DNA from 2 places in the Carnobacterium sp. FSL W8-0810 genome. Region 2 is predicted to be linked to the other one. Evidence: riboswitches for the same ligand, from Rfam matches in the RefSeq annotation. Region 2 holds a riboswitch; the other holds the start of a gene.
What was found. Region 2 has a riboswitch for FMN ahead of NST49_RS09800 (ECF transporter S component). Riboswitches for the same ligand answer to the same signal wherever they lie in the genome.
Positions count from the first base shown of each region.

Region 1: another riboswitch for FMN. It lies ahead of ribD (bifunctional diaminohydroxyphosphoribosylaminopyrimidine deaminase/5-amino-6-(5-phosphoribosylamino)uracil reductase RibD); the one in region 2 lies ahead of NST49_RS09800 (ECF transporter S component).

Region 1 is NZ_JBBOWO010000001.1:137,666-154,508, reverse strand. It holds gene sufU (Fe-S cluster assembly sulfur transfer protein SufU) at 1-27, shown strand, start outside; gene sufB (Fe-S cluster assembly protein SufB) at 27-1,421, shown strand; gene NST49_RS00815 (DEAD/DEAH box helicase) at 1,697-2,968, opposite strand; gene NST49_RS00810 (ABC transporter substrate-binding protein) at 3,647-4,687, shown strand; gene NST49_RS00805 (FecCD family ABC transporter permease) at 4,712-5,779, shown strand; gene NST49_RS00800 (ABC transporter ATP-binding protein) at 5,782-6,540, shown strand; gene NST49_RS00795 (VOC family protein) at 6,650-7,048, opposite strand; gene NST49_RS00790 (alpha/beta fold hydrolase) at 7,291-8,103, shown strand; gene NST49_RS00785 (ABC transporter ATP-binding protein) at 8,180-9,994, opposite strand; gene NST49_RS00780 (ABC transporter ATP-binding protein) at 9,987-11,735, opposite strand; gene NST49_RS00775 (MerR family transcriptional regulator) at 11,898-12,728, shown strand; gene NST49_RS00770 (hypothetical protein) at 13,062-13,517, shown strand; FMN riboswitch at 13,644-13,758, shown strand; FMN riboswitch at 13,913-14,027, shown strand; FMN riboswitch at 14,181-14,296, shown strand; gene ribD (bifunctional diaminohydroxyphosphoribosylaminopyrimidine deaminase/5-amino-6-(5-phosphoribosylamino)uracil reductase RibD) at 14,422-15,510, shown strand; gene NST49_RS00760 (riboflavin synthase) at 15,538-16,191, shown strand; gene NST49_RS00755 (bifunctional 3,4-dihydroxy-2-butanone-4-phosphate synthase/GTP cyclohydrolase II) at 16,210-16,843, shown strand, end outside.
Region 2 is NZ_JBBOWO010000001.1:2,019,898-2,036,740, reverse strand. It holds gene NST49_RS09825 (segregation/condensation protein A) at 1-374, shown strand, start outside; gene scpB (SMC-Scp complex subunit ScpB) at 376-954, shown strand; gene NST49_RS09815 (pseudouridine synthase) at 980-1,714, shown strand; gene NST49_RS09810 (response regulator transcription factor) at 1,971-2,696, shown strand; gene NST49_RS09805 (sensor histidine kinase) at 2,705-4,501, shown strand; FMN riboswitch at 4,581-4,704, shown strand; gene NST49_RS09800 (ECF transporter S component) at 4,842-5,423, shown strand; gene NST49_RS09795 (helix-turn-helix domain-containing protein) at 5,593-6,660, shown strand; gene NST49_RS09790 (RecQ family ATP-dependent DNA helicase) at 6,657-8,102, shown strand; gene NST49_RS09785 (LysM peptidoglycan-binding domain-containing protein) at 8,167-8,787, shown strand; gene cmk ((d)CMP kinase) at 8,878-9,555, shown strand; gene rpsA (30S ribosomal protein S1) at 9,658-10,878, shown strand; gene der (ribosome biogenesis GTPase Der) at 11,067-12,380, shown strand; gene NST49_RS09765 (HU family DNA-binding protein) at 12,655-12,930, shown strand; gene NST49_RS09760 (hypothetical protein) at 13,095-13,394, opposite strand; gene NST49_RS09755 (tetratricopeptide repeat protein) at 13,671-14,954, shown strand; gene NST49_RS09750 (ReoY family proteolytic degradation factor) at 15,002-15,577, shown strand; gene NST49_RS09745 (YitT family protein) at 15,574-16,464, opposite strand; gene dapB (4-hydroxy-tetrahydrodipicolinate reductase) at 16,675-16,843, shown strand, end outside.

The DNA.
Region 1 (16,843 bases), 1.9 Mb from region 2:
GAAGGAAAAGCAAGGAGTGAAGCATAATGGGAGAAGTACCAGAACGCGAGAATTACCAATTCGGTTTTCATGATGATGTGGAATCCGTCTATACAACGGGAAAAGGACTAACTGAGGCAACCGTTCGAGAAATTTCAAAACGCAAACAAGAGACAGCCTGGATGTTGGATTACCGTTTGAGAGCCTATGATCACTTTATCAAACGATCAATGCCTAAATGGGGAGCGGATCTATCAGAAATCGACTTTGATAACATCACTTACTACAAGACCGTCAGCAATCAACCCGAACGCGACTGGGAAGATGTACCGGATAAAGTCAAAGAAACTTTTGAACGCATCGGGATTCCAGAAGCAGAACGCAAATATTTAGCTGGAGCTGGAGCACAATACGAATCTGAAGTGGTTTACCACAATATGAAAGAAGAATTTGAAAAAATGGGGATCGTCTTTACCGATACCGACTCAGCGCTAAAAGAATACCCAGAAATCTTTAAAGAACACTTTGGAACAGTCGTGCCCGCAACAGACAACAAACTAGCAGCACTCAATTCTGCTGTCTGGTCTGGTGGAACGTTTATTTATGTTCCCAAAGGCGTACGCTGTGACGTGCCACTACAAATGTACTTTCGCATCAACGATGAAGCAATGGGCCAATTCGAACGCACGTTGATTGTGGTGGATGAAGGTGCAAGTGTCCATTATGTAGAAGGCTGTACCGCGCCAACTTTTTCATCCAGCAGTCTGCACGCCGCAATCGTTGAAATCATTGTAAAAAAAGATGCTTACTGCCGCTATACAACGATCCAAAATTGGTCGAACAATGTCTACAACTTAGTGACCAAACGCGCTGTAGCCGAAGAAGGAGCCACTATGGAGTGGATCGATGGCAACCTTGGAGCGAAAACAACAATGAAGTACCCAAGCATCCTGTTAAATGGCCGCGGAGCCAGAGGAACGATGCTGTCGATTGCGATGGCAGGAGCTGGACAAAACCAAGATACTGGGGCTAAGATGATTCATAATGCACCCAACACTTCCAGTTCGATTGTCTCAAAATCGATCGCTAAAGGTGGTGGAGAAGTCAATTACCGTGGACAAGTCACGTTTGGTAAAAACTCAGGCGGATCGATCTCACATATCGAATGTGACACGATCATTATGGATGACTTATCCAAGTCAGATACCATTCCATTCAATGAGATCCATAATGGGAATGTCTCACTAGAACATGAAGCCAAAGTCTCTAAAATCTCAGAAGAACAGCTTTATTACCTTATGAGTCGCGGCTTGACCGAACAACAAGCCACCGAAATGATTGTCATGGGCTTCGTTGAACCTTTCTCCAAAGAATTGCCTATGGAATACGCAGTGGAGTTGAACCGATTGATTGCATATGAGATGGAAGGGTCAGTTGGTTAGTATAATGACAGCTTTTAAAATTTTGAATGTATTAATGGAACAAAATTATTCCGAATTCAGTTGGTTCTCTAATAGGTCATTAGCTTAAGGGATTTAACAATGATAAAGATCGAGGGTTCATGCAATGAATGCATGAACCCTCGATCTTTTATGATGGAAGAAGGTTTCTTTCCTTCTCTTTTTATTTCATCATCTTGACCAGTGAAGTAATAGTTTAGATGCAAGTGCAAGTCCACATAAGAGGTGGCAAAAAACGCCTTTGTCAATCGGTTACTTTACGTGTTTTTCGTCTGTACACGAGGTCTTTGTGCGGATTTTTGACCGCCTCTTCGAACTTGTTTACTTTTAGCGCGTGTTCCATTATTGCGCGTGGCAACAGCTTTTCTCGCCTGCTGTGTTGGAGATTGAGTGTCTTCTTTCAACAGATAAGGATGGTCTTTTATGACTGGAACTTTCCTCTTACTAAGTTTTTCAATGTCGCGCAACAAGTCTGATTCTGTTTCATCACAGAAAGAGATAGCTTTTCCACCTAGCCCTGCGCGTCCTGTACGGCCGATACGGTGAATGTAGGTTTCTGGAACTTCAGGCAAGTCAAATTGGATAACTTGCGAAAGCTCAGGCACATCGATACCACGGGCTGCAATGTCTGTCGCTACGAGAACGCTAGTTTTCATGGTCTTGAAGTTTTCTAAAGCTTGTTGACGCGCATTCTGAGACTTGTTGCCGTGAATCGCTTCGGCGGAGAAACCCGCTTGCAGAAGTTTTTTGACGATTTTATTGGCACCATGCTTGGTTCTGGAGAAGACTAGGGAGCGCTCAACCTGCTTATTCTTCAAGAGATAGATAAGTAGGTTAGTTTTTTCGGTCTTGGCTACGCGATAAACGCTCTGTTGTATGACTTCAACAGTTGATGAAACCGGATTGACCACCACTTTTACCGGGTTTGATAAAATAGTTCCCGCAAGTTTTTCGATTTCATTCGGCATCGTTGCTGAAAAGAACATGCTTTGACGTTTCTTAGGCAATTCGCGGATAATATGGCGTACATCACGTAGCATTCCCATGTCCAACATCATATCGGCTTCGTCTAAGACGAAGAAATCAACCTGATTCAGTTTGACAAATCCTTGTTTGATAAGATCCAAAAGTCTGCCTGGCGTCGCGATTAGGATATCCGTTCCACGTTTCAGCACGGCTGTCTGAGGATTCTGGGAAACGCCACCAAAAATTACTTGGATATTCAATGGAAGGTATTTAGCGTATGTTTGGAAACTATCACCGATTTGTATGGCAAGTTCACGTGTAGGAGCAAGGATTAAGGCTTTGATGGCACCTTTTCCAATTGTTTTTTCTTCCATAATATTTTGAAGGATGGGTAAGGCAAAGGCAGCTGTCTTACCAGTACCAGTCTGGGCACAGCCCAACAAGTCCTTGTTGTTCATTAAATGCGGAATGGCTTCTTCTTGGATAGGCGTTGCTTTCGTATAGCCTGCTTCTTTCAGTGCGTGCAATAGGTGTTGGTTCAATTCTAATTCATTAAATAACAAATGGTTCTCCCTCGGCATGTTATACATGCATTTAATTTTTGTGAATGTGTTCCGGATTAGGTTGGTTTAGCATACGAGAGTCTGACTATCTTTCAAAAATCGACCTAATCCGAACAGGTATATAATTTCTCTGAGAAATAGCGTGACTGGGCTATTGTATCAGAAATGGAAGTGAGAGTCACACTATTCCTTTTTTTGGATTTTAGAGTTTTTATTTTTACATAAAGATGATTTTCAAAAACACTTATTTTTGGAAAAGTAACTAGTTATCTTATGATAATTTTTACTTTATTGAATGAAAATTTAAAATTCCTTTTATCCCACAGCAATTGTCCAATAAAATGAGACAATAGTGTCCGCAAGTGAAAATAATAATAAGTTAACCAAGTTAGAATGTGATTTAGAATTTTAATGAATTTAGTTTGTCTACATGGCTTTTTTTGAATTAACCAATAGAAAAATATCGGAATAGTAAATCTTACTATAAATATTTGTGAATAATTGAACATTTCTATTTACTTTAATAAAATTCAATCATATAATTAGAATCGAAGATACTTATCAATTTAAAAAGTTTGATTTGTCTTATATAGTTATCTGGTTTTAGACAATATATAAAAGTATGAAAGTGCAGAACTGAACGAATAGAAAAAATATAAAATAATTGGAGATGAAAAAATGACTATACTAAAAACAATGAAATACTTAGGTCTTATTACAGCTTCAACCTTGTTGCTAGGGGCGTGTGGAGAAAAAAATGCTGCTGAAGAACAGACAGCTGCGAATGAACAGTCAATGGAACAGACAGAAAAAACAACTTTTCCATTAACGTTGGATAATTACACTGCATCGTCAGAAGGCGCGGTATTTTCAGAAAAAGAAATCACGTACGAATTTAGTCCAAAATCGATTGTGGCCAATAATCAGGGAACAGCGGAGTTGCTGATCCAACTTGGATTAGCTGAAGACATTGTAGGCGTAGCTGCCTTATACGGTGAAGGGGATGAAGCGGTGACTGAAGATTTCTCTAGCATTCCTGTTTTGTCAGAAGGATACGTAGGAAAAGAATTAGTTGTAGGTACTGATCCGGATATCGTTGTGGGGCGTGGGCAACTGTTTGCCAATGCCGAATGGGGAACAGGAACAGTTGAAGAATTAAATGACGTGGGTATTCAGACGTATATTCAAGCGACATCAACGACTGGCGCAACTTTTGAGGATATCTATACAGACATTGATCAGTTAGGAAAATTATTTACGGTTGAAGAGAAGGCACAACAATTTTCAACGGATGTGCAAACGCGGATGGACGCGATCGTCGCAGCCATTCCTACTAAACAAGAAACACTTGATTATGCGTATATTTTTGGGGCAGAAGGTACGAATGTGGATATTTACAGTGGAGCAGCAGACACTTACTTAAACGATGCATTAAGCTATATGAGTTTAGAAAATACATTTTCAGATGCAACGGGAGAAATAAGTGTGGAAGCTTTATTGGAAGCTGATCCAGATGTATTATTATTGGTTAACTATACTGGTGGACGCGATCCCAAAGAAAGCTTAGCTGATTTGAAAGCAAATGACGCACTTTCAAGTCTGACAGCAATCAAAGAAGACCGTATCTATACGATCGATTACAATCAGTTCTGGAGTTATGGGTACCAAATTTTAACCGGTATGGAACAACTCAGCGCTGAAATGCAGTCAAAAAATTAATTTATAGTAGGAGGGAGTAAGCTGATGAACCACATCGATAAACAACGAAAGTTATTTTATATGTGTTTACTCCTTCTTATTGTATTGATTATTTTTTCGGTTGGAATCGGTGTCGCGATCGGACAAGTTGCAGTGCCTTTAAAAGAATCTTTTCAGATACTGCTTAAAAATTTGTCAGGTGGAAGGATTGATAACTTACCGGGAGGTTCTTCTGATTCTTTCGAAAATATCATCTGGCAGATTCGTTTTCCGAGAGTACTATTAGCGATGCTCACAGGTATGGGCTTATCCTTAGCTGGTGCGGTCATGCAGACAACGGTCCAGAATCCACTCGCAGACCCTTATATTTTGGGTATTTCTTCTGGAGCCTCTCTGGGGGCAACATTTGCTATCATGATCGGCTTTGGTGGAACCAGTATATTGGCTCAATTTGGTTTGTCTTTTTGGGCATTTTTAGGTGCTGTGATAGCTGCTCTGCTAGTCTTACTGCTGTCGAACGCTACTGGACAAATGAATTCAATCAAATTGATTTTATCCGGGATGGTATTAAATGCTCTTTTTACAGCCTTTTCCAATTTTATTATTTATATTGCTAACGATGCGGAAGGGATTCGTTCCGTCACTTTTTGGATGATGGGAAGTTTAGTAGGAGCCAGTTGGTCCAAGCTTCTTTTGATAGCCACCGTTGTTCTGGTTTGTTTGCTCTTTTTCTTAACCCAAATACGGACGTTGAATCTTATGTTATTAGGCGATGAATCAGCCATTACGCTTGGAGTAAATTTGAAATTTTACCGCAAATTGTATCTCGTTATTACGTCGGTTTTAACGGGAGTCATTGTGGCAAATACTGGAATGATTGGATTTGTAGGGTTGATTATCCCACATATTGTCCGTGGGATAGTCGGGTCAAATCATCGGTATTTTTTACCATTATCAGTTTTTTCAGGATCCTTATTCATGGTATGGTGCGATATCTTGTCTCGCATTATCCTGCCAACGGTTGAATTGCCTATTGGTATTTTAACCTCTTTAATTGGTGCACCACTGTTCATTTATATTTTTGTGAAAAAAGGCTACGAGTTTGGAGGGTAAGTATGAATTTAACGATTGATAACGTATCGGTATCTATTGCCTCTCAGAAGATTATAGAAGGTATTTCTTTGCATGTTAGTCAAAATCAGTTTGTAGGTGTAATCGGACCGAATGGCTGTGGGAAATCGACTTTATTGAAAAGTGTTTCTAAACTACTTGAACCCAGTAAGGGAGTCATTACTCTGGGTGATGAAAATGTTCAAGATCTTTCAAATAAACAGCTCGCACAAAAATTAGGTGTTGTGGGGCAGTTTCACGAAATCAATTTTGATTTTTCCATCCGTGACATGTTATTACTCGGACGCTCACCATATAAAGGTTTGATGGAGAGAGACAATGCTTTAGATTATAAAATTGTTAATCAGGTTCTTCTTCAACTGGACTTGGAAAAAATCGCGGATAGGAGTTTCTTATCCCTGTCCGGTGGAGAAAAGCAAAGGGTCATATTAGGTAGAACCTTGGTCCAACAACCTAAATTTTTAGTTTTAGATGAGCCCACCAATCATTTGGATATCAAACATCAATTGAGTATTTTAAGAACAGTCGGTTCTTTGCCTATTGGTGTATTAGCAGCTTTACATGATTTGAATCTAGCTGCACGCTTTACGGATTATTTGTATGCGATGAAAGATGGACGGATCATTAAAGAGGGAATACCTGAAGAAGTGTTAACAGAAGCGGTCATTAAAGAATTGTATGAAGTGGATTGTCACACCTATGTTAACCCTATTTCAGGTAAACAAACCATTGAATTTCTATGAAAATAAGAAAACGTCTTTATAAAAACACCTCTGTCGCATTCATATACATTGAATGCGACAGAGGTGTTTTGCGTCAATTTAGTAATTTAAGTGTTTTGAACAAACCTATTTACATTTCCATCCAACTGGGCTCCAAGGTATTTCCGTCTGGATCTTGTACTTCAAGTCCAAACATTTGATTTTCAGACATCCCCATGTCTACTTTGTAGAAATCACCGCCATTGGCTTTGGCTGTTTCAGCAAATTTTTTAACTGCATCAGCACTTTCCAGACTGAATGCAATTAGAGAGCTGCTAGTGGTTTGAGTGTTTGCAATTGTTTTATCTTTAATGAAACGGCTATAAAATTCGTGATTCAGCAGCATAATCCAAAAGTGATCATCCCAAACCATTGCCACAGCTTCATCGTTTGAGAATTCGTTATTTTTAGCAAAACCTAATTTTTCATAAAATGCAGCAGAGCGGTTGACATCAGATACAGGGAAATTTACAAAAACCATTGTTGACATAAAGATCCTCCATTCTCTTCATAGACTGATTTTATTACAAGTAAAGCATCTCACGAGGGAACTTTTTTGTCAAAAATAGTAGATTAAATTGCGCTAGTCATTATAAGGTTTATGCCAAGTCTACGCGAGTAAAAAATGAGGGCTAAAACCGACAAAATGTTGAGAGACTCTGAGCTTTATCCCGTTAAAAAAGTAGCACTTCTATTATACTTAAGTAGAGAAGGTAATAGGAGGCAACTAAGATGAAAAAAATGATTATGGGAACGAATCATGCGTCTATTGCAGTGGAAGATGTTGGAGATGGTCAGCCAATTGTTTTCTTACATGGGTGGCCGTTTGATCATCAGATGTTTGAATACCAGTACAATTATTTTTTGCCTAGAGGGTATCGAATGATTGGAATCGACTTTCGTGGGTTTGGTGAATCAGATTTAGTAATTGAAAATTACGGCTACGACACATTTGCGGACGATGTTAAGAGAGTTTTAGAAGAACTGCACATTGAAGAGGCTATTTTGGTCGGATTTTCGATGGGTGGAGCGGTAGCCACGCGTTACATGGCTCGTCATAAGGGATTTGGAATTAAAAAGCTGATCTTAATCAGTGCAGCAGTTCCGCAATTTGCTAAGAAACCTGCTTACTCCATCGGGATTAAAAAGTCAGAAATCACAGCCATGATTGAACAAATTCAAGTTGATCGTCCTAAACTGATCCAAGACTTTATTAAAAAGTTGTTTCATGAGAAAACCTTAGTCTCCTATAAAGGTTGGCTGACAAATTTGGCAGTAGGGTCTTCTTCTTATGGGGTGATTCTTTCAGCTCTGGCTATGCGAGATGAGAATGTACGAGAAGACCTTGAAAAAATTACGGTATCGACCTTGATTTGTCATGGTAAAAAAGACACTGTTTGTTCGTATGAAGTGGTGGAAGAAATGACTCAATTGATTTCTAAAACTATTGTCGTGCCCTTTAGAAAGAGCGGACACGCGATTTTCCACGATGAAACAGAGAAATTGAATCGGACGATGTTGATGTTTATTCAAAATAAGAACTAACGAAAAAAGCTAGAAACAGAACCTGTTTCTAGCTTTTTTGTCTACTATATTTATTTTGCACATAATTCTAGTAGACTTATGCTGATTGGAATTGACTTTGATAAAGATCAGCATAGAAACCGTCTTTTTCCAATAACTCATGGTGGCTTCCAGTTTCAATAATATTCCCTTTGTCCATAACTAAAATGAGGTCTGCATTTTTAATTGTCGACAATCGATGGGCAATCACAAAGCTGGTTCTGTCCAACATGAGATGATCAATTGCTTGTTGGATTTTAATTTCCGTTTTAGTATCGATACTTGAAGTGGCCTCATCTAAGATCATGACTTTCGGATCGGATAAAATGGTCCGAGCAATGGTTAACAACTGTTGTTGTCCTTGAGAGATCATATTATTTTCACTCGAAATAATCGTATCATAACCTTCTGGTAACGTTTGGATAAAAGAGTCACACTGAGCTTTTTTAGCTGCGGCAATAACTTCTTCTCTAGTAGCGTCTTTCTTTCCGTAGCTAATATTTTCAGCAATGGTTCCTTCAAATAACCATGTATCTTGTAAGACCATACCAAACTGTTTTCTTAGATCATGTCTGGTGAGGGTGTTCGTGTCGATCCCATCAAATAAAATAGAACCACTATTAATTTCGTAGAAACGCATCAATAAGTTTACAAGTGTTGTTTTCCCAGCACCCGTAGGACCTACGATGGCAATCGTCTTTTTAGGTTCTGCAATAAAATTAACATCTTTCATGATCAATTGGTTTTTGTTGTAGCCAAAGCTGACATGCGAAAATTCGATTTGGCCAAGAGGATTATCGATTACATTAGCCTTTTTGATATCAGGAACTTCATTTTCTGCATCTAAAACTTCATAAATCCGTTCAATGGCTGCTAAACAACCTTGAAGCATGTTCACGACGTAAGAGGCTTCTGTAATGGGATCTGAAATTTGATTGACATATTGTAGAAAAGCTTGAAGCAATCCGATTGTTATCGTTCCTTGGATGGCTAAAGTAGCGCCCATTAAGGCACTGCTGATATACGCCAATTGAGTAATGCTTCTCATGATAGGGTAGATTGCAAAGTTAACAAATTGGGCCTTTTTATGTGCTTTATATTGTTCGTCGATTAATTGATCGGCTTTTTGAATGACTTCTTCTTGTTTATTAAAAGCTTTAATAATCGTGTTTCCGGAATAATATTCCTCCGTAGCGCCACTTAATTTTCCTAAGGTATACATATTGTCGCCAAATAACGTTTGATTCTTTTTAGAAATGACTTTCGTGACGATAATATTGACCAGGATCATACAAATAATAATCAAGGATAAGCGGCCGCTAACATAAATCATTAGACTCAACCCAACAATGACAATGATGATTGAACTAATAAACTGATTAAAACTCATGATAATAAAGTTCGCTACTTTATCTGCATCGGCTGTCGTTCGACTTAATAGATCGCCTACTTGTGTTTGATCGTAAAAATTTAAAGGCAATTTATTTAGTTTAGCTGTTATTTTCTTTCGTAAGGTTAGACTGGCCTCTTCGCTGACAGAGGCGATTAAATATTCCTGGAAGTAATTACAAATAAATATGATTCCAGCAATGATTAATAAGATTAAAAGTGGTCCCGTGATTGCAGCTCGAATACTTTCCATCATTGAAGTACCCGGTAATTTTACAGCTTCAATTAGTCCATCAATAGCTTGAGCTGTAACTAAAGGAATCGAAACATAGGCTAATGTGCCAATGATGTTTGAAAGAATAGCTGGAATGGTTTTCTTTTTTTGAAGCATTAGCAGTTCGAAAAAATAATGAACGGCTTTTTTTAGATTTTTTGGTTTTTCTGAGTCTAGTTCTTCTAAAAGCACTTGTTCTTTTTTAGACATTTTCTTTCACCTCGCTTTTAGACAGCATATTTTGAGATTTAGCTAATTCTTGATAAACAGGATTTTTTTCAATTAATTCTGAATGGGTTCCTTTACCCACAATTTTCCCTTCGTTTAAGACGATGATTTGATCAGCATCAATGATCGTGCTGATTCTTTGGGCAATGATTAACGTTACCGCGTCTTTCAATTCTGGTTTTAAAGCGGCTCTTAGTTTCGCATCTGTTTTATAATCCAGTGCTGAAAAACTATCGTCAAATACATAAATCTGAGATTTCTTTATCAGTGCACGTGCGATTGCCAAACGTTGTTTTTGTCCTCCAGAAAAATTGGTTCCTCCTTGAGCTACCAAGGCATTAAATTGCTGATCCTGTTCTTCTATAAACGGTAAGGCCTGAGCAACCTGAGCTGCATGTCTCAATTCATTAACCGTAGCTTCTTTATTCCCATCTAAAATATTATCCTGGATGGTTCCACTAAATAAAAATGCTCTTTGTGGGACATAGCTGATCAATGAACGAAGGTCCTTTTGAGAAAGTTTGCTGATATCTGTACCGTGTATCAAAATGCGACCCTTTTGAATGTCATTGAACCGTAAAAGGATTTTAGCAATCGTACTTTTACCGGATCCCGTTCCACCAACGATAGCCAATACTTCACCTGTGTTGATTGAAAAATCCATGTCTTCTAGGACTGATTTGTCAGCACCTTGGTACTGAAACGTTACATTTTCAAATGACAAAGCAGGCTGCACAGTAACATCTACTTTTTCGTTTAACTGACTATCATCTTCCACTTCTGGCTGAAGTGTCAGTACTTCTTGAATTCTATTTAATGATGCGATTGCTCTAGGTATGTTAAACATAATCAAAGCGGTCATGATAAATGAAGACATTGTGATGACTGAGTACCCGATAACGGCAGTAATGGAACCTACTTGAATGGTGTTGTCTGCAACTAAGGAACTCCCCACCCAAATAATAGGGATCATCGTAAGGGCGTTCAGGCTAAAAGCAACAGGTGTTAGAAAGGCAAAGTACTTATTGATCCGAATCATGTTAGCAGCAAAATCATTAAAACTACCATCAACTTTATTTTTTTCATATTCAGCGTTATCAAATGCACGAATAATTTTTACGCCTTTAAAAAATTGTCTAACAAGCATTGTCATTTTATCCATCTTTTTCTGAATGTTATTGATCAAGCGAGTGGATTTAAACATTACGGCAGTAATCACACCGATAAAAATAAGGATGGATATAAGTGGAATGACCGTCATCATAGGGGAAATCCGATAAGCCAATACAATAGAAATGACTGCCATAAATGGACTCGGTAAAACCATTTGAAAGAGAGATAACGTCACCTCTTGAATATTGACAACATCACTAGACGTTCTTGTGACTAAAGAGGCCACACCTATTTTATTAGTGTCATTTAGTGACAAATCTTGTATTTTTCTAAATAACTTTTTACGGGTTTCTTTTCCAAAACGTGAAGCAATTTCAGAAGTGTAGTAACTTCCAAGCACCCCAACAACAGCTCCTACAAGAATAGTAAGCAACATCTGGATTCCAATAGAAGAAACGACGTGGGTATTTTTTTCTAAAATGCCTTTATCAATGAGTTGAGCAATTAAATAAGGAATGAATAGAGTTGCTACGGATTGAAGTAAAATTAAGCTGCTTGTAACGAGAACAAGCAGTTTGTTTTTCTTTAAAAATGTAAAAAATAAATGCATATTGTTCATGTCTCCTTTTAGTTATTCGTATAAACTTACTTCAAATTGCATAGGAGCAAGAACTATGCTTTGAAATGATCGAATAATAGCAGTATAATCTGTATAGCTACTATACAGTCAAGTTTTATTTTCAAAAACTGTGGACACAAAGAGAGGAATCACATGGAAAAGGAATATTTAACCATCAGTCAGTTTTCTACTTTATCTGGAATCAGTCGCAAAACCCTTATTTATTATGACAAAATCGATTTGTTTTCACCAAAAATGCTTACAGATAAAGGGTATCGAATGTATGAGGAAAAACAATTAGATACCATTAGTGTGATTTACATTTTAAGAGAATTAGGGAAATCAATTAAGGAAATAAAAATCTATTTACAAGAACGAACTCCAGAAAAAATGCTGTCGTTGTTCCTAGAAGAACAAAAACAGATTGATAAAAAAATTAGTACGTTACAGCAATACAAAGATATGTTGGAAAAAAGAATAGAGTTAACAAAGTTGGCAGACGTAGTAACTGTTGGAAAACTTACTTTTATCCAGCAAGAAAAGAAACCGATACTAATCGGTAAAAAAATAAATCAACAAAACAATGAAGCCCTCATTGATTTCTATTCACTTATTGACCAACAACAAATTGTCCAAGGTTTTCCAATAGGAGCGATTATTGGAAAAAATGAATTGGCCAATGGTGAATTTTCAAATTTTAGTTATTTTTATATCAATAAATCGACTGAAGATAAAAATCAGTTAAGTATAAAGCCTGAAGGATGTTACGCAGTCATGTATGATTATTGTGATTACAATAAAACCGAAAAACTGTATCAGAAAATGTTGGATGGTTTAGTAGAAAATGGTTATGAGATTGATGGGGATGCCTATGAAGAATACATCATTGATGAAGTTGCAGAAAAAAATCCAGAAAAGTATTTGGTTAAGGTCATGATTAAAGTGAAAAATAAAAATGAGAATAATTCTGAAATGGTAGATTAGTAACCGTTCACTGATCTAATATCTATCAAAAGATAGAACCTGTTTTGAACCGAATTTGGTTAAGAGGTTTGTACATATACACCATAAGTTTCTTTTTATTCAACTTATAAGGTACTCATTATTTGTTTACCTACTGGAAGTTCCTTGCTAAGTAATCTGTATGGTACTCAATTGATAGTTGTGTACACAATCTATTCAACGATAACTTCCTATTTCTGCTGTATTGAAAACTAAAGTGTTATTCTTAGGGAAATCAATGTTATTGATGTTAATAACATTATTAAAAAAGATAAAATAATTTCTACTTATTACTTTCAGAAAGGATTTAAACGCATGACAGAATATCTATACATTGCAGCAGATGCTCCTTTAAGATCTGGTTTGATAGATGGCAGAAGAGGAGATCAACAACCAAATGAGTTTCAAATGGAAACCAAAGAATATTTTTATTTTGAAAACAACATTAGCGAAGATACTGACGATTATTTTAATTTTAGTTCCCATTTTCTTTTTAAAAAGACCAAATATCAAGTAGCATCGATAGATTCAAACCTTCCTTCGTTTAAGAAACGTGACAGCCTATCTCCAAAATTCAAAAACACATTAAAAGCATTGGAAGGTTATATTCTTGAACAATTTGAAAATGGATGTAACCAGTTAATAATTTTGTATAGTTTAAATAGTTATGAAAATGAGCCTTTAAAGGAAATCGAAGAAATCTACTTAGTTGATTTAAATTATCAAGATTTGTATTATCGTGAAGGTAGATTATTAAAAATTAAAAAGTAAGTAAGAATGATTTTTATCCTTTGAAAAGTACTTTTAGTACTCTTAGTAGTAAGAGTAATCGGACAATTAATATAAAAAATATTGACATCTCTTGTATTTCAATATATTCTTACATTACAAAAGTAAATTAGTCTTCAGGGCAGGGTGCAAGTCCCTACCGGTGGTAAAGCCCACGAGCCGCAAGGCAGATTCGGTTAGATTCCGAAGCCGACAGTATAGTCTGGATAAAGCGAAGACAAAGTAATTGCAGAGAAATTAAGATAGCTATAGTCTTTTTTTGGATAGATAGCAGTCATGAATTTGTGAAGCAACTATTAACTAGTCTTATTTAGCTATAAGTCGAAGCCCTGGATATAAAAATCTGAGGGCTTTTTTGTGTAGAAAAGTAAAAATTAAATAGTCTTCAGGGCAGGGTGCAAGTCCCTACCGGTGGTAAAGCCCACGAGCCGTAAGGCAGATTCGGTTAGATTCCGAAGCCGACAGTATAGTCTGGATAAAGCGAAGACAAAGTAATTGCAGAGAAGTTAAGGTAGCTATAGTCTTTTTTTGGATAGATAGCAGTCTTGAATTTGTGAAGCAATTATAAGAAAGTCTTATTTAACTATAAGTCGAAGCCCTGGATATAAAAGTCTGGGGCTTTTTTGTGTAGAAAAGTAAAAATTGAATAGTCTCCAGGGCAGGGTGCAAGTCCCTACCGGTGGTAAAGCCCACGAGCCGTAAGGCAGATTCGGTTAGATTCCGAAGCCGACAGTGATAGTCTGGATAAAGCGAAGACAAAGTTTACAAAAATCAACAGTAACCGAGTAAAGAGTATTCGGAGTTATTTGTTGAGCCTTGTAAAAAAATGACGAAAGCCCTGAGAGTAGATTCTTAGGGCTTTTTTAATTTGAATGGAGTGAGAGAATTGGATGAAGTATACATGAGGATGGCACTGGAATTGGCAAGAAAGGGTAAAGGGTGGACAACTCCTAATCCTTTAGTTGGAGCGGTCATTGTAAAAGGTGGAAGAATTATTGGGCAAGGCTATCATCAAAAATATGGACAGCCCCATGCGGAAGTAAATGCTATTGCATCAGCCAAAGAAGATGTGACTGGGGCAACATTATATGTCACGTTAGAACCTTGTTCTCATTTTGGAAAAACACCTCCTTGTTCAGACTTACTGATAGACAAGAACATTAAACGAGTAGTCGTGGGAACACTCGATCCAAACCCACTAGTTGCTGGAAAAGGAATCGAAAGGCTTCGTAACAATGGAATTGAAGTAGTGACTGGTGTACTAGAAGAAGAGAGTCAAAAATTGAATGAGATCTTTATAAAATACATTGTCACGAAAGAGCCATTTGTGGTTATGAAAAATGCGATGTCTCTAGATGGAAAAATCGCTACAGTGACAGGCGAATCTCAATGGATTTCTGGTGAGTCATCTAGAAAACAAGTCCATTCTCTGCGCCATGAATTAGCTGGAATTATGGTCGGTATAGAAACGATTATCAAGGATGACCCACAACTAACTTCTAGAACACTAAACAGCCGTAATCCTATTAGAATTGTTGTCGATAGTCAGCTAAGAATCCCAATCGCCTCAAAGGTATTAACCCAACAAGATAAAGCGAAGACAATTGTGGCTACCACGAAAAGAGCCAATAATGAAAAATTAGATACGTTAAAGCAGATGGGTATTGAAGTGATTGTGATTAAAGTAAAATGTGAAAGAGTTGATTTACGAGAATTAATGAAGGTAATAGGAGCTAAAGGAATCGATAGTATCTTACTGGAAGGCGGTGCAAATTTGAATTTCTCGGCTTTAGAAGAAGGGATCGTGGACAAAATACAGTCCTATATTGCGCCAAAAATAATTGGAGGAAAAGAGGCTAAAACCGCTGTAGAAGGGGCAGGTATCCAATTATTAAAAAATGCGTTTAAAATTGATCGAATGACGCCTGTGATGGTTGGAGAAGATCTGTTTGTGGAAAGCTATATTGTTAAATAAAGAGAAACAATCGATTGGAGGAAAAGCATGTTTACAGGAATTATTGAGGAAATGGGAACGATTCAATCCATCAAACGAGGTGAAAAATCTTCAATATTGAAGATAAAGGGAAAAAAAGTATTGCAAGGGACTCGTATCGGGGATAGCATCTCGACAAATGGCATCTGTTTGACAGTAACAAAAATAGAAAATGATTCTTTTGAAGCGGACGTCATGTCTGAATCTTTGATAAGAACGAACATAGGAGAATTGACGCCTGGAAGTTATGTCAATATGGAACGAGCACTAAGTTTGGAAACACGTCTTGGTGGCCATATGGTTAGTGGCCATATCGATGGAACGGGAAAGATAAGAGAAATGAAGCGTGAGGATAATGCCGTTTGGATCACGGTTGAAACAAGTCCTAAATTATTGCGTTACATTATTGAGAAAGGTTCTATAGCGATTGATGGCGTTAGTTTGACAGTTGTGACGGTTGATAATCAATCGTTCAAGGTTTCTGTCATTCCTCATACCGGTGAAGAGACCGTTCTATTGCATAAGCAACCAGGAGATGCTGTAAATCTTGAATGCGATATGATCGGAAAATATGTTGAAAAATTATTAGGTTTGGATTCGAAATTGCCAGTTCAAGAGAGTCAAGTAACGACAGAATTTTTGAAAGATAACGGGTTCTTTTAGAACAGAATGGAGAGACATATGTTTAATACAATTGAAGAGTTACTTGCTGATTTAAGAGCTGGGAAAAACATTTTATTGGTAGATGATGAAGACAGAGAAAATGAAGGAGACATTATTTGTGCGGCTGAATTTGCTACTACAGAAAATGTGAACTTTATGGCTAGTTATGCCAAAGGTCTAATTTGTATGCCTATGCCTAAAAGCTATACAAAGAAGTTCGCATTGCCACAAATGAGTCTAAACAGTACAGATAATCATGGGACAGCTTTTACCATTTCAGTGGATCATGTGGAAACGACAACGGGTATTTCAGCTGGGGAACGGTCATTGACCGCTATGAAATTGGTGAGCGATGATGCAAAAGCGGAAGACTTTAGAAGACCAGGGCATATGTTCCCGTTAGAAGCTGTTGACGGGGGTGTATTGGTTCGAAATGGACATACAGAAGCAACGGTTGACTTGATGGGTTTAGCAGGTTTGCAACCAGTGGGTCTGTGTTGTGAAATCATGAATGAAGATGGATCGATGGCAAGAAGAGACGATTTATTGGCTTTAGCTGATGATTATGATTTGAAAATCGGTACAATTGCCGATTTAATTGAGTATCGAAAAACCCAAGAACAAGTTATTTTCCGCGAATCTAAAGCACTGT
Region 2 (16,843 bases):
CTAACCTAGAATCATTACAAGAAAAAGTTCCATTGGAGCCTCTTCAAATCAGTACGTTTGATTTAGTTGCAGCTTTTCAAGATATGTTTAATAAAAAAATGAAGAAAATACCACTGCAAACAACGATTAGAGCAGAAGAAACAACGATTAATGAAAAAATGGATTTTATTATGGGGAAATTAAGAAGTACCATTGCAAACCAAGGTGTTTTGTTTACTGGGCTATTTGATATTCCTACAAAAAATGAGATGGTAACAACGTTTATGGCTTTGCTTGAATTAATAAAAGAAAAAAATGTTTTTATTCAGCAAGAAGTCACGTATGGAGATATTATTGTCTATCCATCAGAATCAAAAGAAACAGGTGATGAGTAGTATGGATGAATTAGCAGCAATTGAAGCACTTCTTTTTGTAGCTGGGGATGAAGGGATGTCTTTAGAAGAAATTTCTACTATCTTAGACTGTTCAACTCAGCAAGCTTATCAGTTCCTGATGCGCCTTCAAAAAAATTATGAAGAAGCGACTTCAAGAGGGTTAATGCTTCTTGAGGTTGGGAACCAATATCAATTGGCTACTAAAAAAGAGTATGCAGATGTGATAAAAAAATATGCGATCTCACCATTAACGACTAATTTATCACAAGCAGCGTTGGAAACACTTGCAATAATAGCCTATAAGCAACCTTTAACGCGGATGGAGATCGATGAAATCCGTGGAGTCCAAACAAGTGGAGCATTGCAAAAATTAACGCTTAGAGGGCTTATTGAACCTAAAGGACGGGTAGAAGGACCAGGAAGAGCTATTTTATATGGAACTTCTGATTACTTTATGGATTATTTTGGTCTTAAAGAGTTGTCTGATTTACCAGAAATAACAGAATTAGAAACGGAAAATACTGAAAAAGAATCCGATTTATTTTTTGAAAGGTTTAATCAACAATTTGAAAATGAATAAAAATAGAGAATACTAAGGAGAAATTATGGAAAGATTACAGAAAGTTTTGGCTCATGCCGGAGTAGCTTCAAGACGTAAATCAGAAGAACTTATTTCTAAAGGTCATGTTAGAGTAAATGGAACTGTTGTAAAGGAAATGGGTGTTTTAGTAGGGAATTCAGATCTAATTGAAGTAGATGGTGTTCCAATTTATAGAGAAGAACCGGTTTATTTCTTATTGAATAAACCTAGAAATATGATTACTGCAGTTTCAGATGACAAAGATCGTCCAGTAGTGACAGACTTATTTCCAAATATAGAACAACGTATTTATCCGGTTGGTCGTTTAGATTACGATACAACAGGCGCTTTGATCTTAACAAATGATGGAGAACTTTCTCAATTACTGATGCATCCTAAACATCAAATAGATAAAACTTATGTTGCGAAAGTTAAAGGTATGATTGATCGGAAATCTTTGAATAGATTAGAAAAAGGGGTAGTTGTTGAAGGTAAAAAGACTGCACCAGCAAAAGCAAAAATTCTTTCAGCAGACCGTTCTAGAGACATATCTATGGTAGAGTTAACTATACACGAAGGTCGTAACAGACAAGTTAAAAACATGTTCCAAGCTATTGGACATCCGGTTGAAAAACTTAAAAGAGAATCGTATGGTACGCTAACGTTAGATGGCTTGCAACCAGGTGAATGGCGCGAATTAAAAACATTTGAAATCTATCAATTGCGTAATGCAGCAACACAAAATGATACAACTAATTAAATGCAATTTCTTAGAGCATGGACTTAAATACTCCAGCTCTATTTTTTTAAGAGTATTGAAGTAAATGAACTTCAACCAATGGTCTAAATAGAGTGAAGCGTTTTTTACATATAATAGAATTAGTTTTACAAGTGTTTCAGCTTTTGCAGAAGAATCAAATGTATTAGTTGAAACTTTGAACAAATGTTGTGTATACTGGTCTTATACGAAAAAATCAGTAACAAAACGTGCTAATGGAAATGATGGGGTGTAATAAATGGAAAATGATGTAATGCATCTATTAGTAGTAGATGACGAAGATCGAATTCGCAGACTATTAAAAATGTATTTGGAAAGAGAAAACTATGTTATTTCTGAGGCTGACAATGGGGAAGATGCATTGAAAATGGTTCTAGAAAATGATTATGATTTAGTTTTATTAGACTTAATGCTGCCAAAAATGGATGGTATTGAAGTTGCTGAAAAAATAAGAGAGAGTAAGACTACTCCAATTATGATGTTAACAGCTAAAGGCGAAGAAATAAGCCGCATTGAAGGATTTGAGGTTGGAGCAGATGATTATATCGTGAAACCCTTTAGTCCAAGAGAAGTAGTTTTAAGAGTCTCAGCTATTTTAAAAAGAACCCAAAGCAGCAAACCGAAAGAAAAAGCCAATCCTGATTTAATTGAAATGCCGCATTTTGAAATCGATGACCAATCACATCGTGTGTTGGCTGACGGAAATGTTGTTAATTTAACACCAAAAGAATATGATTTGTTATTATATTTAGCGCAATCTCCTGATCAAATTTTTGGAAGAGAACAATTATTAAGAGAAGTATGGAAATACGAATTTTTTGGAGACTTGAGAACAGTAGATACTCATATCAAACGTCTCAGAGAAAAATTAACTAAACATTCAGAGGCAGCTGCAAAAATGATTGTTACTGTTTGGGGACTTGGTTATAAATTTAATTCTTTTCCTGAAGAATCTGAAAAGTAGGTTGAAATATGTTTAAATTAAATAGTTTAGTTACTCGTACTTGGGTGGTAACGATGTTGGCTATCGGCATTTGTTTTTTTACTACGAACCAAGTATACGAAAAGTTATACACAAACAATATAGAAGAAAGTTACATCAATGATTTTGAACATTCGATTAATTCTATAACCAATCTTTTAGAAGAGGATCCAAATTTTTTGGTTGAAAATATCGATAAAATACGATCTTATGAGGACCATCTTTCTTTAGTGATCACACAAAATGATGAGCCTATTAGTTATTCTTCAAATGTAAAAATAGATGATCAATCCAATGACTTTGCAAAAATTAAGGCAAATGGTGAAGTCAAAAATGAGCTGGAAAACGGGAAAAATACGCTTGTTAAAGACGAGATAAAATTAGATGATAAACCAAGCACACCGTATATTTTTAAAATCCAAAACTTTACTTTTAATGGCCAAGAAAGCAAACTTTACATTTATGGTGATTTGTCGTTTTTAAGCAGCACGCATAATAAGATGCGGGTGTGGTCAGCTATTAATGTTATTTTTTATATTGTCATAGGAATTTTATTGTTTTATTATTTCCAACGTAGATTTGGCAGACCATTAACTCAATTAAGAGATATTGCATATGATTATGCTAAAAATGATTTTACTCAACAAGCACAGTCAACTTACAAAGATGAGTTAGCTCAGTTAGCCTTAGCTATGAATAAAATGGGCAAATCATTAGAAGTAACTGGAGCAGCAACTAGACAAGAAAAAGAACTTTTAGAAAATATCGTGACATCCATTTCTACAGGGGTATTGTATTATAATCAAGATAAAACATTGTTAATGTCAAACCCTCTAGGAGATGAATTCTTACAGCATTTATACCAAACAGATCAAGTAATGAAAACGGTTATACCTGATGTGTTGGAATATCGAATTGATTCTATTATACGATTTCCTGAGAAAATAAGTTATGATAATAATATTGATGACTATTATTATAATATAACGTTGATTCCACTTTTTGATGAAAATTTAGACAGTGTTCGTGGTGTATTAGTTTCTATTCAAGATATTACAAAAGAAAAACGTCTTGATATTATGCGAAATGACTTTATTAATAATATTTCTCATGAGTTAAGAACACCTTTGGTGATGATCCAAGGGTACAGTGAGGCAATTTTAGATGATATAGCTGAAACTCAAGATGAGAAAAAAGAAATGGCAAAAATAATCGGTGAAGAATCCGTGAGAATGAATCGAATGGTAAATGAAATGCTCGATAGTTCTAGAATGGAAGCGGGTTTTATTAACTTAATAAAATTGGATGTCCATTTGGAAGACTTTTTTAATAAACTGTTTACTCGATTTGCCACAATGTCAGAAAAAAATAATATTCGCTTAGAATTAGAAATTGATCCTAATTTAGATTCTTACTACATGGATGAAGATAAAATGAGTCAAGTTTTTGTAAATTTAATCAATAATGCTATTAGGCATACTAGTATGGTCAATAGAGAACATAAAAAAGTGAAAATCTTTGTGCATTTAGACAAGATTATGGATGAAGTCTTAATTGAGGTCATTGATAATGGAACAGGGATTCCAGAAGAAGATATACCTTATATTTTTGATCGATTCTATAAAGCAGATAAATCTAGAACTGTAATGAAAGGCGATAAAACAGGTACAGGTATTGGCTTATCTATTGTAAAAAATATAATAGAAGCTCATGGTGGATTTGTCGAAGTACAGAGTATTGTCAATGAACAAACGAAATTTATCGTTCATTTGCCCTATTTAGATTAATATGCTAATAAAAAGTAAGAGAAAGTGTTGCTTTTTTTCTTCTCATGTTATACAATGAACTTGTTAAAAAAATATAAAGATTCGTCTTCAGGGGCAGGGTGAAATTCCCGACCGGTGGTATAGTCCACGAGCTAAATAGCATTATTTGGTTGAACTGGTTAAATTCCAGTACCGACAGTAAAGTCTGGATAAAGAAGATGGGGTTTATTTGAATAGTTGTAATTGTTCAAATGCTCTGTTTAATTATCTGAAGATAATTTAGACGGGCATTTTTATATTGTTTTTATTTGAATAGACTCATGTAATGCCTAGGCTGATGAATCCTTTTAGGAGGATTTTTATGCAAACAAGTAACACAAAGAAAATGGTAGGAATCGCCATGTTGGCTGCTCTAGCAACCATTTTGATTTCATTTGGTTTTCCAATAATTCCAGGAGTTTCATTTCTAAAAGTTGATTTTAGTGATATTCCTGTTTTGATTGGCATGTTTTTATACGGTCCAGTTGGTGGAACTATGGTGGCGTTTATTCGCTCATTGCTCCATTATATTCAAACTGGCGGTGATGCAGGATATCCAATTGGGGATACTGCGAGTTTTATAGCTTCAGTCGCATATACGTTGCCAATTTATTTGATTATGAAATCAAAGGTTAACAATACTAAAACGATTATTTTTGCAAATATCGTTGGGTCACTGTCATTAGCTGTCATTTTGTCACTTGTAAATTACTTTTTCTTGCTTCCATTGTATTTAAAAGTATTAAACTTTAGTGTAGGGCCTATCAGAGATTACATTTTAATGGGTGTTATACCATTTAATATCATAAAAGGCGCAATAGTAAGTACAGTCTTTATTATGTTATACGCCAAATTAAAAACTTGGTTGCAACGCAATCAATTAACTAAAATCAGTGCTAAATAAAAAAAGAAATCGCAATTTATTTTGCGATTTCTTTTTTGTTTTCTTATTAATAATTTTTAAAATTTTGAAAACTATACCCTAAAAATGGTTATTTTTGGTATATTAGATTTAACAATAAATAGCTTTCAGTAGCTGCTTTTTTTATGTAATCAGAATGAGGGTGAATGTCGTGGAACAATCGTTGTATTATCAGTATTTTTGCCTTTCATTGTATTCTATAGACTATCCAGTAAAACCGGCCACGTTGTATCACATCTTGGTTGGTAAACGAACTGCTTCCATTTTGTTTAAGGCGCATATTTATCACGCGATTCCTTTTTTTTCGGTATTTCCTAATTTAAACCGTAGTCAGTATGACAATATGGTTCGAGAGTTTATTGAAAAAGATTGGATTACAGCCAGTGAAAATAACGAAGAGTACTACCTTTGTAAAAAAGCTAAAGAAGAATTAGACCTTTATTTTTCAAAACATTTTTATCCTAAAAATATTAATCAACTGTTAAACGGACAAGTGACTAAAGAATTTTGGAAAAAAATTTTATTTTCCACCCAAGTTCTTTCGGAATTACGCTACCAAAATAATCATTATCTACCAATAGAAAAGGAATGGAAGACACAATTATGGTTAAAAAATTGGTTGAAAAATAGTTCATTAGAAAGACAAGAATTGGGTAGCTCATTTGGAAAAGAATGGATTCAATTATTAAAGGAGTTCCGTTCATTTGATGCAGAAATTTTAGTAGCACAGTTAACGGGACATAAAAAGAATGGGAAAACCAGTACACAATTAGCTGTTAAATATGGATTAGATCAAATGGAATTAACTTTTTTAGTACAAAATACAATTAGTCAACTACTAAATAAAGTGGTCAGTGAAAAAGAAACATTCCCTTTATTTTATTTAATTTATCAAGAATGTAAAGGAGACCGTTACAGCAGTCTTAGTCTAAGTGCTAGGTCAACGGCATATTATTTAGAAAAAGGTTACTCTATAGAAAAAATAGCTTTAGAGAGAAGATTAAAGGTAAATACAATTTCAGAACACATTATTGAATTAGCTATTATTTTTCCGAATTTTGATGTTTCTAACTTTATACCAAAAGAAGACTACCAACGATTATGTGCGTTATTTAGTGAGAATGAAGAAATAACATATGAGGATTTGAAAAAAGAAATGCCGCAGATTCCTTTTTCATGGTACAGATTGATTCAAATCGAAAGGAGTCGGATTGTGTGACCAATAAAGACCTTATAAAACAAAACTTAGAGAATTATTTTGGATACACTTCTTTTAGAGAAGGGCAAGAAGAAGCTGTATTAGCAGCTTTAGAAGGTAAAGATACGTTGATTATGCTGCCCACAGGGACAGGGAAATCGATTTGCTACCAATTAACTGGGTATTGTTTAGATGGGTTAGTAATCATTGTTTCGCCTTTATTATCTTTGATGCAAGACCAAGTGGAACAATTAAAATTAAATGGTGAAAAAAGAGTAGCTGCTATTAACAGTTTAATGAATGTACGCGAAAAAGATTGGGTATTAAAGCATTTATCTGACTATAAATTTATTTTTCTTTCACCAGAAATGCTGCGACAAGAATACGTTATAACGAGTTTGAAAAAAGTGCCTATCTGTCTTTTTGCAACTGATGAAGCTCATTGTATTTCTCAATGGGGATTAGATTTTAGACCTGATTATCTCGATTTAGGTCTTATTCGCCAACAATTAAATTTTCCTTTAACAATGGCATTGACAGCCACTGCTACTCAACGCGTTCGAGAAGAGATTTTGACATCGTTGCAGATTAATAATGAAAAAACAAAGCAGATTATTTATTCTGTGGATCGTTCTAATATCGCTTTTTATGCTCAAATTTGTGATCATAATAAAAATGAAGAATTATTAAAACAAGTCCAGAGATTAAAGAAACCAGGTATTATTTATTTTTCTAGTAAAAAAACAGCAGACGAAACTGCTGAATTGATTCGTCAAGAAACGACGATCACTGCAGAGAGTTATCATTCCGATATAGAAGCAGAAGATAAAATTAAGATCCAGCAACAGTTTATCTATGATGAAATTGATATTATCTGTGCTACAAGCGCATTTGGGATGGGTATCAATAAAAGCAATATACGTTTTGTTATTCACTATCATTTGCCGGGCAGTCCAGAAGCCTACTTACAAGAAGTTGGGCGTTGCGGAAGAGACGGAAAACCGAGTTTAGCTCTTTTGCTATATGAAAAAGGAGATAGTATCATTCAATTTCGATTACAGGAATCGAGTTTGCCTACGATTGATATGCTGGAATATAGTTATAGAAAAGGGAAAGTATTAGAGGGAAGTTGCAGTCCTGTTCAAAAGGTGCTGATAGAAAATTATTTAAATGCCAATATTCCCATTGAAGCAGCAAAAAGCCAAGTGAAAAGTAGAGAAGTATCTAAACAGCAACAACTGTATTACATGATTGATTATGCTGAGACAGCAAGTTGCAAGAGAGCTTTTCTTTTGCATTACTTTAATGAACGTTTAGAACATAAACCGTCTCAATGCTGTTCTAGTTGTCATCTAGAATTAGCTGATTTTTATGAAAAAAATGACTTGAAACAAAAAAAAGAATCAGAACCAGAAAAAAATTGGGAAGAAATCTTAAAGGAATTGTTTTTAATTGGAAATTAATAAGACAATTCTATCCAAAAATGATACAATAAAACTGAGTTTTGTTTAGGAGGAGTACTAAAATATGAGTAAGAAAAATTCTAAAAACAATCCAAAAAAAGAAAAAGCATGGGATCGAAAATTTGATGATGATGATAGTTTAGTGGATGATAAATATTCAAGAACTGCAAGAAAAAAGGCAAAAAAAAGTGTCCATCCTGTTATAACATCATTGGTTATTTTCTTAGCACTTATTTTTATTTTGCCAAGTCTAGCATATGTTTGGTGGTCAAATGAAGGCAATGACAGCAGTAAAGAACAAAAATCTTCTGAAGAAAGAATGATCATTACACAAAACAGCAGCAGTGAATTAACTAGTTCAGAAGAGCCTGAATCAGAAGTTTCTTCAGAAAGCGTAAGCAGCGAAGAGGAGTCCTCTGAGTCTGAAAGTCAAGTTGCAGAAGTAGAAGAACCTGAGTCACAACCTGCAGAAGTACCTGTTATTGAAGAACCTGAAAGTGTTGTAGAGCCAGAACCAGAGCCTGAACCTGAACCAGAAGAAGTAACAAATACTTATACTGTTAAAGCTGGAGATAACCTATACCGAATTGCATTAAATCACAATATGACAACTGATGAATTAAAAACATTGAATGGTATATCAGGAGATTCTGTGAGTGTTGGGACAGTTTTAAAAGTGAAATAATAGTCTATAAAGCCGCATACTGATTAGCGGCAAGCAGGAAGGCTAGGGTAACCTAGCCTTTTTAATATGAAAAGAAAGTAGGATGACACATTGGAAAAAACAATAAAAATCGCTATTGATGGCCCAGCATCTGCCGGAAAAAGTACAGTTGCTAAAATAGTAGCAAAAGAGCTGGGCTATATTTATTGCGATACTGGTGCAATGTATCGTGCACTAACCTATCAAGCTATCCAAAATAAGACAGCAGTAACGGATGAAAAACAATTAGTCCAATTGCTAAAAGAAATGGTCATTTCTTTTGAACCAAACAAAGGCGATCAAAAAGTATTTGTTAATGGTGAGGAAGTTACGGATGCTATTCGTTTATCTGATGTAACAAATGCAGTTTCCGCAGTTTCAGCCCATGGAGAAGTTAGAAAAGAATTAGTGAAAAGGCAACAAGAAATAGCTGATCGTGGTGGTGTAGTTATGGATGGCCGTGACATCGGAACAGCGGTCTTGCCAACTGCGGAAGTAAAGATATTTCTTGTTGCTAGTGTCGAGGAACGTGCTGAAAGACGATACAAAGAAAACTTGAGCAAAGGTATACCTACTTCATTAGAAGTTTTAAAGCAAGAAATAGCTGAGCGTGATTACAAAGATTCGCATCGTGAAGTTTCACCATTAATTCAAGCTGAGGATGCTGTTCGCTTAGATACAACTAGTTTATCTATTGAGCAAGTTGTAGAAAAAATTAGAGAAATCATCCAAACTAAGCTGACTAAATAGAGTACTTCTTATTTTTCAAACGTTTTGGTGGCAATATTTTGAAATATTGGTTAAAATATAAGGAGAAAGAATTTTATTGGCTAGTTATAGGAGGGCAAACATATGACGGAAAATGAAAAAAACCATGAAGTTGAAGAACAAGAATCAATGATGGACGCAATGAATAGTGTTCAAGAAATTAATATTGGTGATACTGTTAAAGGTGAAATATTAACTATTCAAGATAACAAACAAGCTATAGTCGGCATTATCGGTGGAGGAGTTGAAGGGGTCATTCCTAACAATGAGTTATCAGCTGCACCATTTGAGAACGTTACAGATATTGTAAACGTGGGAGATATTGTTGATTTAGTGGTGATAAAAGAAATTAAAGAAAAAGAAAACGGCAGCTACCTGCTATCTAAGCGTCGTATCGATGCTAAAAAAGTTTGGGAAAAAATTCAAAAAGAATACGATGAAGGAACCATCATTGAAGCACCAGTTAAAGAAGTTGTAAAAGGTGGTTTGGTTGTAGATGTTGGGGTCAGAGGATTCGTACCTGCTTCTATGGTAGATGTTCATTTTGTAGAAGATTTCTCTAGCTATAAAGGACAAACATTGAAATTTAAAATCGTTGAAATCGAACCGAGTGAAAATCGATTGATTCTTTCTCATAAAGCAGTGGTGGAAGCTGAAAATGAAGATAAGAAAAAAGATTTACTAAGTCATTTAGTTGAAGGCGATACTGTAAAAGGAAAAGTTGCTCGTTTAACTAACTTTGGTGCTTTCATCGACCTTGGTGGTGTAGATGGGTTAGTTCATATCTCTCAACTAGCTTATGAACATGTAAAAGATCCAGCTGATGTATTGACAGTAGGAGAAGAAGTAAATGTGAAAGTTCTTTCTGTTAATGAAGAAGAAGGACGTATTTCACTTTCTATTAAAGAAACATTACCAGGACCTTGGGATAATATTGAAGAACGTGCAGCAGCAGGATCAGTTTTAGATGGTCTAGTTAAACGCCTGACAAGTTTCGGGGCATTTGTTGAAGTCTTCCCAGGAGTTGAAGGGTTGGTTCATATTTCTCAAATATCACACAATCATATCGCTACACCGCATGAAGTTCTAAGCGAAGGTGATGAGATCAAAGTGAAAGTGTTAGAAGTAAACCCAACTGATCAACGCCTTTCTCTAAGTATTAAAGCTTTAGAAGAAAAGCCTAATCAGCCAAAAGAAAAACAAGAAGAAACGAACTATGATCTGCCTGAAGAAGATACAGGATTTACTTTAGGAGATATTCTTGGAGATCAATTATCTGATATTACTACAAATGAAGACAACTAATTTATTGTTTAAAAAGGACATGTGAGTCACTTCTGTTCCCATGTTCTTTTTTTTTGCGTAAATGAATGAAAATATGACGAATCAATAAGGCATTTATGAGAGTTTACCTTATTCGTTAAGCAAAAGCTTGCATGTTTTAAGGTATTTCTATAAACTTACAAGAGAATATAAAAAAGGAGGCAAAAACAATGGCAAAACCAGTTGTAGCCATCGTTGGTCGCCCTAACGTAGGAAAATCAACTATTTTTAATCGTATCGTTGGAGAACGTATCTCAATCGTAGAAGACGTATCAGGGGTAACTCGTGATCGTATCTACGCGCCAGCAGAATGGTTAGGAAAAGAATTTAACGTGATTGATACAGGCGGGATCGATTTAGGTGATGAACCATTTTTAGAACAAATTAAACACCAAGCTGAAATAGCTATGGAAGAAGCAGACGTGATTATTTTTATCACAAGTGTAAAAGAACACATAACAGATGCAGATGAAAATGTAGCTAAGATTCTTTATCGTACAAAAAAACCAGTTTTATTAGCTATAAATAAAGTAGATAATCCAGAAATGCGTAACGATATTTTTGATTTTTATGCTTTAGGATTAGGGGAACCTTTCCCTATTTCAGGAAGTCACGGTTTAGGTATTGGGGATCTGCTAGATGCGGCTATTAGTCATTTTCCAGATGATTCAGAAGAAGAGTACGATGATTCTGTTATCAAATTCAGTTTGATCGGCCGACCAAATGTTGGGAAATCTTCACTTGTAAATGCCATATTGGGAGAAGACCGAGTAATCGTTTCAAGTGTTGCGGGAACAACTCGCGATGCAATCGATACTGCTTTTGTTGGCGAAGATGGATCTGAGTTTGTCATGATCGATACAGCGGGAATGCGTAAAAAGGGTAAGGTATATGAAAATACTGAAAAATATAGTGTTTTAAGAGCCCTTAGAGCGATCGAACGTTCAGATGTCGTCTTAGTTGTGTTGAATGCTGAAGAAGGCATTAGAGAGCAAGATAAAAAGGTTGCTGGATATGCTCATGAAGCAGGAAAAGGGATCATTATTGTTGTTAACAAATGGGATACTCTTGACAAAGACAATCACACAATGAAAAAATTTGAAGAACAAATTAGAAGCGAATTTTTGTATCTAAGTTATGCACCTATCATTTTCGTGTCTGCTTTAACAAAACAACGCTTGAATAAATTGCCTGAAATTATTGAACGAGTAAGTATGAATCAAAACTTACGTATTCAATCATCTGTTCTAAACGAAGTGATTTTAGATTCAGTTGCTATGAATCCTACTCCAACAGATAAAGGGAAAAGATTGCGTATTTACTATGCTACTCAAGTGGCTGTTAAACCTCCAACTTTTGTAGTGTTTGTTAATGAACCGGAAATGATGCATTTTTCTTATTCACGTTTCTTGGAAAATCGAATTCGTGATGCTTTCACTTTTGAAGGAACACCGATCCATCTTATTACGAGAAGAAGGAAATAAAAATAAGTAAATCCAAGCATTTTAACATAACTCTTATGGGGTTTCAAATAATTTATTAAATATTTGAAAAAAGGATAAGAATATCTGCTGAAACAGTAAAAATCATTGCAGTATCAGTATTTGTATGATATCTTTTTAAATGAAATGTCATTTAGAGTTACTAATTTTACATTTCGCAATAAGTCATTTTTGGGCCACTCAAAAATGTCTAAATGATGTTTATTTGCTAAAAAATAATGCATCAATTCTTCTTTCCGAGGGAGGTGAAATACACATGGCTAACAAAGCAGAATTAATCGAAAACGTTGCTACTTCAACAGGTCTTACTAAAAAAGATGCAACTTCAGCAGTAGATGCTGTTTTTGAATCAATTCAAACTTCATTAAGTGAAGGTGAAAAAGTTCAAATTATTGGTTTTGGTAACTTTGAAGTTCGCGATCGTGCTGCACGTAAAGGTCGTAACCCTCAAACAGGGGAAGAAATCCAAATTGCTGCAAGCAAAGTACCTGCATTCAAACCAGGTAAAGCTCTTAAAGACGCAGTTAAATAGTACAGTACTTAAAACCCCTGATACGTCAGGGGTTTTTGCTGTTTTATAAGGCAGATGATTAAAAAAAGAGCAAAAAAATAGCAGAAATTAGACTCTGCTAGTTTAAGGTATCGTTTGATTTTTATTTTTGTTATATAGACAGCAGGTTAAGCGGATTAGATTACTTAGAGTAATTTACGAGAAATAGATTTTATAGACGTAGTTTTGTAAAATGTAGAAAAATCAGTATTGCTTCCTACTGAAATCCATTCTACTTCATTTATTAGGCTCGCATAGCCTAATTGAGGTGTTTTTGTAGCAACTAAAGAAGCTTCATTTGTATAGCCAGCATCAAATGAAGTAGAAAAAACTTTTTCAAGTTTAAATTCTTTATCGGGCTGTTCAATATTAATATAGCCATTTATAATTGAAGAATCACATAATTCTAGCTTCTCTCCATCAAGAAATGTAATAATTAACTTCACAACAGCACCTCCTTTTTAGTATTATCTCATAATGTGACAGAAATGTGAACTCATAAGGTACAAGAAAATAGTATTAATAGTTGAAGAGCGTATACAAAAATAGAACTACCATGTGGTAAAAATATGACAGTTAATTATTTATTATTTATCGAAGAGTAGCTATGTATAAAGTTGAAATAATTATTTGTTAGGTATAATCAGCATTATTTAGTTGTCTTGTTCTGTACTTTAAACAGCTTAATTTATGGTAAAATAAAGTATAAAGAAGATTGTAAAATGAAAGAGGTTTTAGACATGTCATATGGACAAAAGATGATTGATACACTTCAAAAAAATGAGTTAGAAGAAGCGATGAATTATTTTGAACAAGCTTTAAAACAAGATACAGATGAAGAACTTTATTTATTGGCAGATTCTCTTTATCAATTAGGATTTTTAAAAGAAACCGAAAAAATCAGTTTACAGCTACTTGAACGTTATCCCGAAGATGATGAATTAAAAGTAAACTTAGCTGAAATTGCGATTGAATCAAACGAATTAGAAGCAGCGATGGATTGGTTATTAGAAGTTACAGAAGCAAGTGTTGTTTATCCTCAATCTTTGCTTGTTTTGGCAGATCTTTATCAAGTCCAAGGACTTTACGAAGTAAGTGAACAAAAGCTGCTTAAAGCGAAAGAAATCGTGCCTGATGAGCCTGTTATCGACTTTGCTCTAGCAGAACTGCATTTTTCAATGGGGAAATATGCTCAAGCCATTCATGGTTACGAAGAATTAATGGTTCAAGGACTTACAGAATTTTCTGGTATAAATCTTGCTTCTAGATGTGGCAGTTCTTATAGCGCTTTAGGTGATTTAGAACAAGCCATCTTGTATTTAGAACAAAGTTTGGAAGAAAAAGAAAATGTCGATACCTTGTTTCAACTTGGTTTTTCATATCTTCAAGACAAGCAATACCGTCGTTCAATTGAAACATTGAATCAGTTAAAAGAATTAGATCCAAATTACACGACTTTGTACTCTTATTTAGCTAAAGGTCATGAAGAAGAAAATGAGCTTGATAAAGCCTTAGAAACGATTAAAGAAGGTCTAAGAGTGGATCAATACAATTATGAGCTATTTTATTATGGGGCAGGTATTGCCATTAAGCTGGAAGATGAAACTCTTGCCGAAGATTATTATTTACAAGCTATTCAACTTGTTCCTGAAAACGCCAGTGTCCAATTATCTTATACAAATCTACTATTGCAGCAAAATCGATACGACGAAACCATTGAATTAATTCAAAAAATACTCGTTCAAAACGAAGTTGACCCTCAATTTTATTGGAACTTAGCATTAGCAAATGAAGGAATAGAGGAATACAGCGCAGCAAGTACAGCTTATCAAAAAGCATATCCAGCTTTTCGTCAAAATAAAGATTTCTTAAAATCCTATATTTATTTCCTTCGCGAAGAAGGAGAACGGACGATCATAAAAGATGTATTAAATGATTACTTAACTCTTGATGCAGCTGATGCAGAAATGTTAGAAATACTAGATGAAATAAATAGCAACTATTAAAAGATTAAGTTATAATGAGAAAAAGGGTAAGACAAGGAGGTTTTCATATGAACATCCAAATTTCTGTAGAAGCTAAAAAGGCTTTTCTAGGTTGGTTTTTAGATAGATACCAACTAAAAAGACGTGAATCAATGTGGATTTTAAACTATTTGCTAAATCATGATAGTGTATTAAACAAAGTTCATTTTATTGAGGCAGCTGAAAAAACCCCAAGAGGAATGATGATGTCTGCTATGGGAATGGATAGTGAACCTTTTCTTTTTTATAAAAGTGGCACAGTGTTTAGTGATCCAGAACAAGCTTTTCATGAAGTGAGGTTGAATTGGAAAGAAGAAATGTACATTGAATTAGTATTTTCTGAGCCTTGGAAATTTTCAGAATACCTTACTGTCTTAGAAGATAACCCTTATTATAAATGGAATGAAACGATTAGCATAAATCTCGTTCGGGAAGTTGAGTTAGCTCTTGAAACGTTATCGTTAACTGAACGCAAACAGCATACGTTGCATCAAATTGATGTGTCATTAGAAGAAGAGGATCGAGAACGATTCATTGAATTGTCGCAACAATTGAAAGAAATTGAAGATGATCTGAAGAATGAACAAAAAAAGCCAAACCATTAAGGTTTGGCTTTTTTTGTGAAGAAAGATTGTTTAGGTTTAGTGTCAAATGAAAATCCTTCTCCTAAAACTTCATGGACAGTCAGAAGAGAAAGGAAAGCTTTTGGATCAGTTTCATGAATGATTTTTTTAGCCACAACTATTTCATGGCTACCTAAAACACAATACAAGACTTTTTTTTCTTCTTTGGAATATGCGCCTTCAGCTTTGAAGAAGGTCACACCTCGTTCCATTTCAGTCATAATATTTTCTGCTATAGCTTCATTTTTATCTGAGATGATCAATAGCCCTCTTGCAGCATAAGAACCATCTTGCATGAAGTCCACTATTTTAGAAAAAACATAGGAAGCAAGTAACGTATACATCATATGAGGCAGATCAATATACGAAAGAGACAAAGTTAAGATGAATATATCAAATATCAGTAAGGTTTTCCCCATTGAAATGCCCTTTTTCTTTTCAAAAATGCGGGCTATAATGTCGCTTCCTCCAGTGGTTCCTCCAGAACGATAAATCATACCGCTGCCTATACCGCCGCATAGGCCTGCTAAAATACCAGCAATAAATAAATCATTTTCCAAGTTGATCACGATAGAAGTTCGTTGCCAAATGTATAAAAAGAATGACAGCATTGCTGTTCCATAAATAGTATAAATCAATGAACGATTGCCTAACATTTTCCATCCTATTAGAATAGTTGGAATATTCAATAATAAGGTAGAAAGAGCTGGGTCAATATGAAACCAATACCTCAAGAGAAGAGAAATACCTGTCATTCCACCTTCAGCTAATTCGTTTGCAATATTTATGTACACTAGTCCGAATGCATAAAGTGCACAACCAATTGTTATAATAAGTATATCTTTTACTGCTATTTTTTCGTTTACCATACCCACACTCCTGACTTATTTCATCTTATAAAGAATACAATTTTTTTTAAAAACAAGCAACAAGTCTTGCAACCTTCTCACTTTTTGGTAGACTTAGAGAGTGAGTGTCTATTTGAGTGGAACGCTTAAAAAACGATTTGACATCACTAATTAAAATGTCAGATCATCATTTAAATTAGCGGTAAAAGCCGAGCGAGAGGAAAGAAGAGCATGATTAATATAGTAGTTGCAGGTTTTAAAGGGAAAATGGGAATGACTGCTACAAAAATGGTAATAGAAAATGAAAAATTTGCATTAGTAGGTGTATATGACCCTCATGCTACCGAAAAAAATTTAAATGAGTTAAATCAATTTTCGACTAGAGATGTACGTGTCTTTC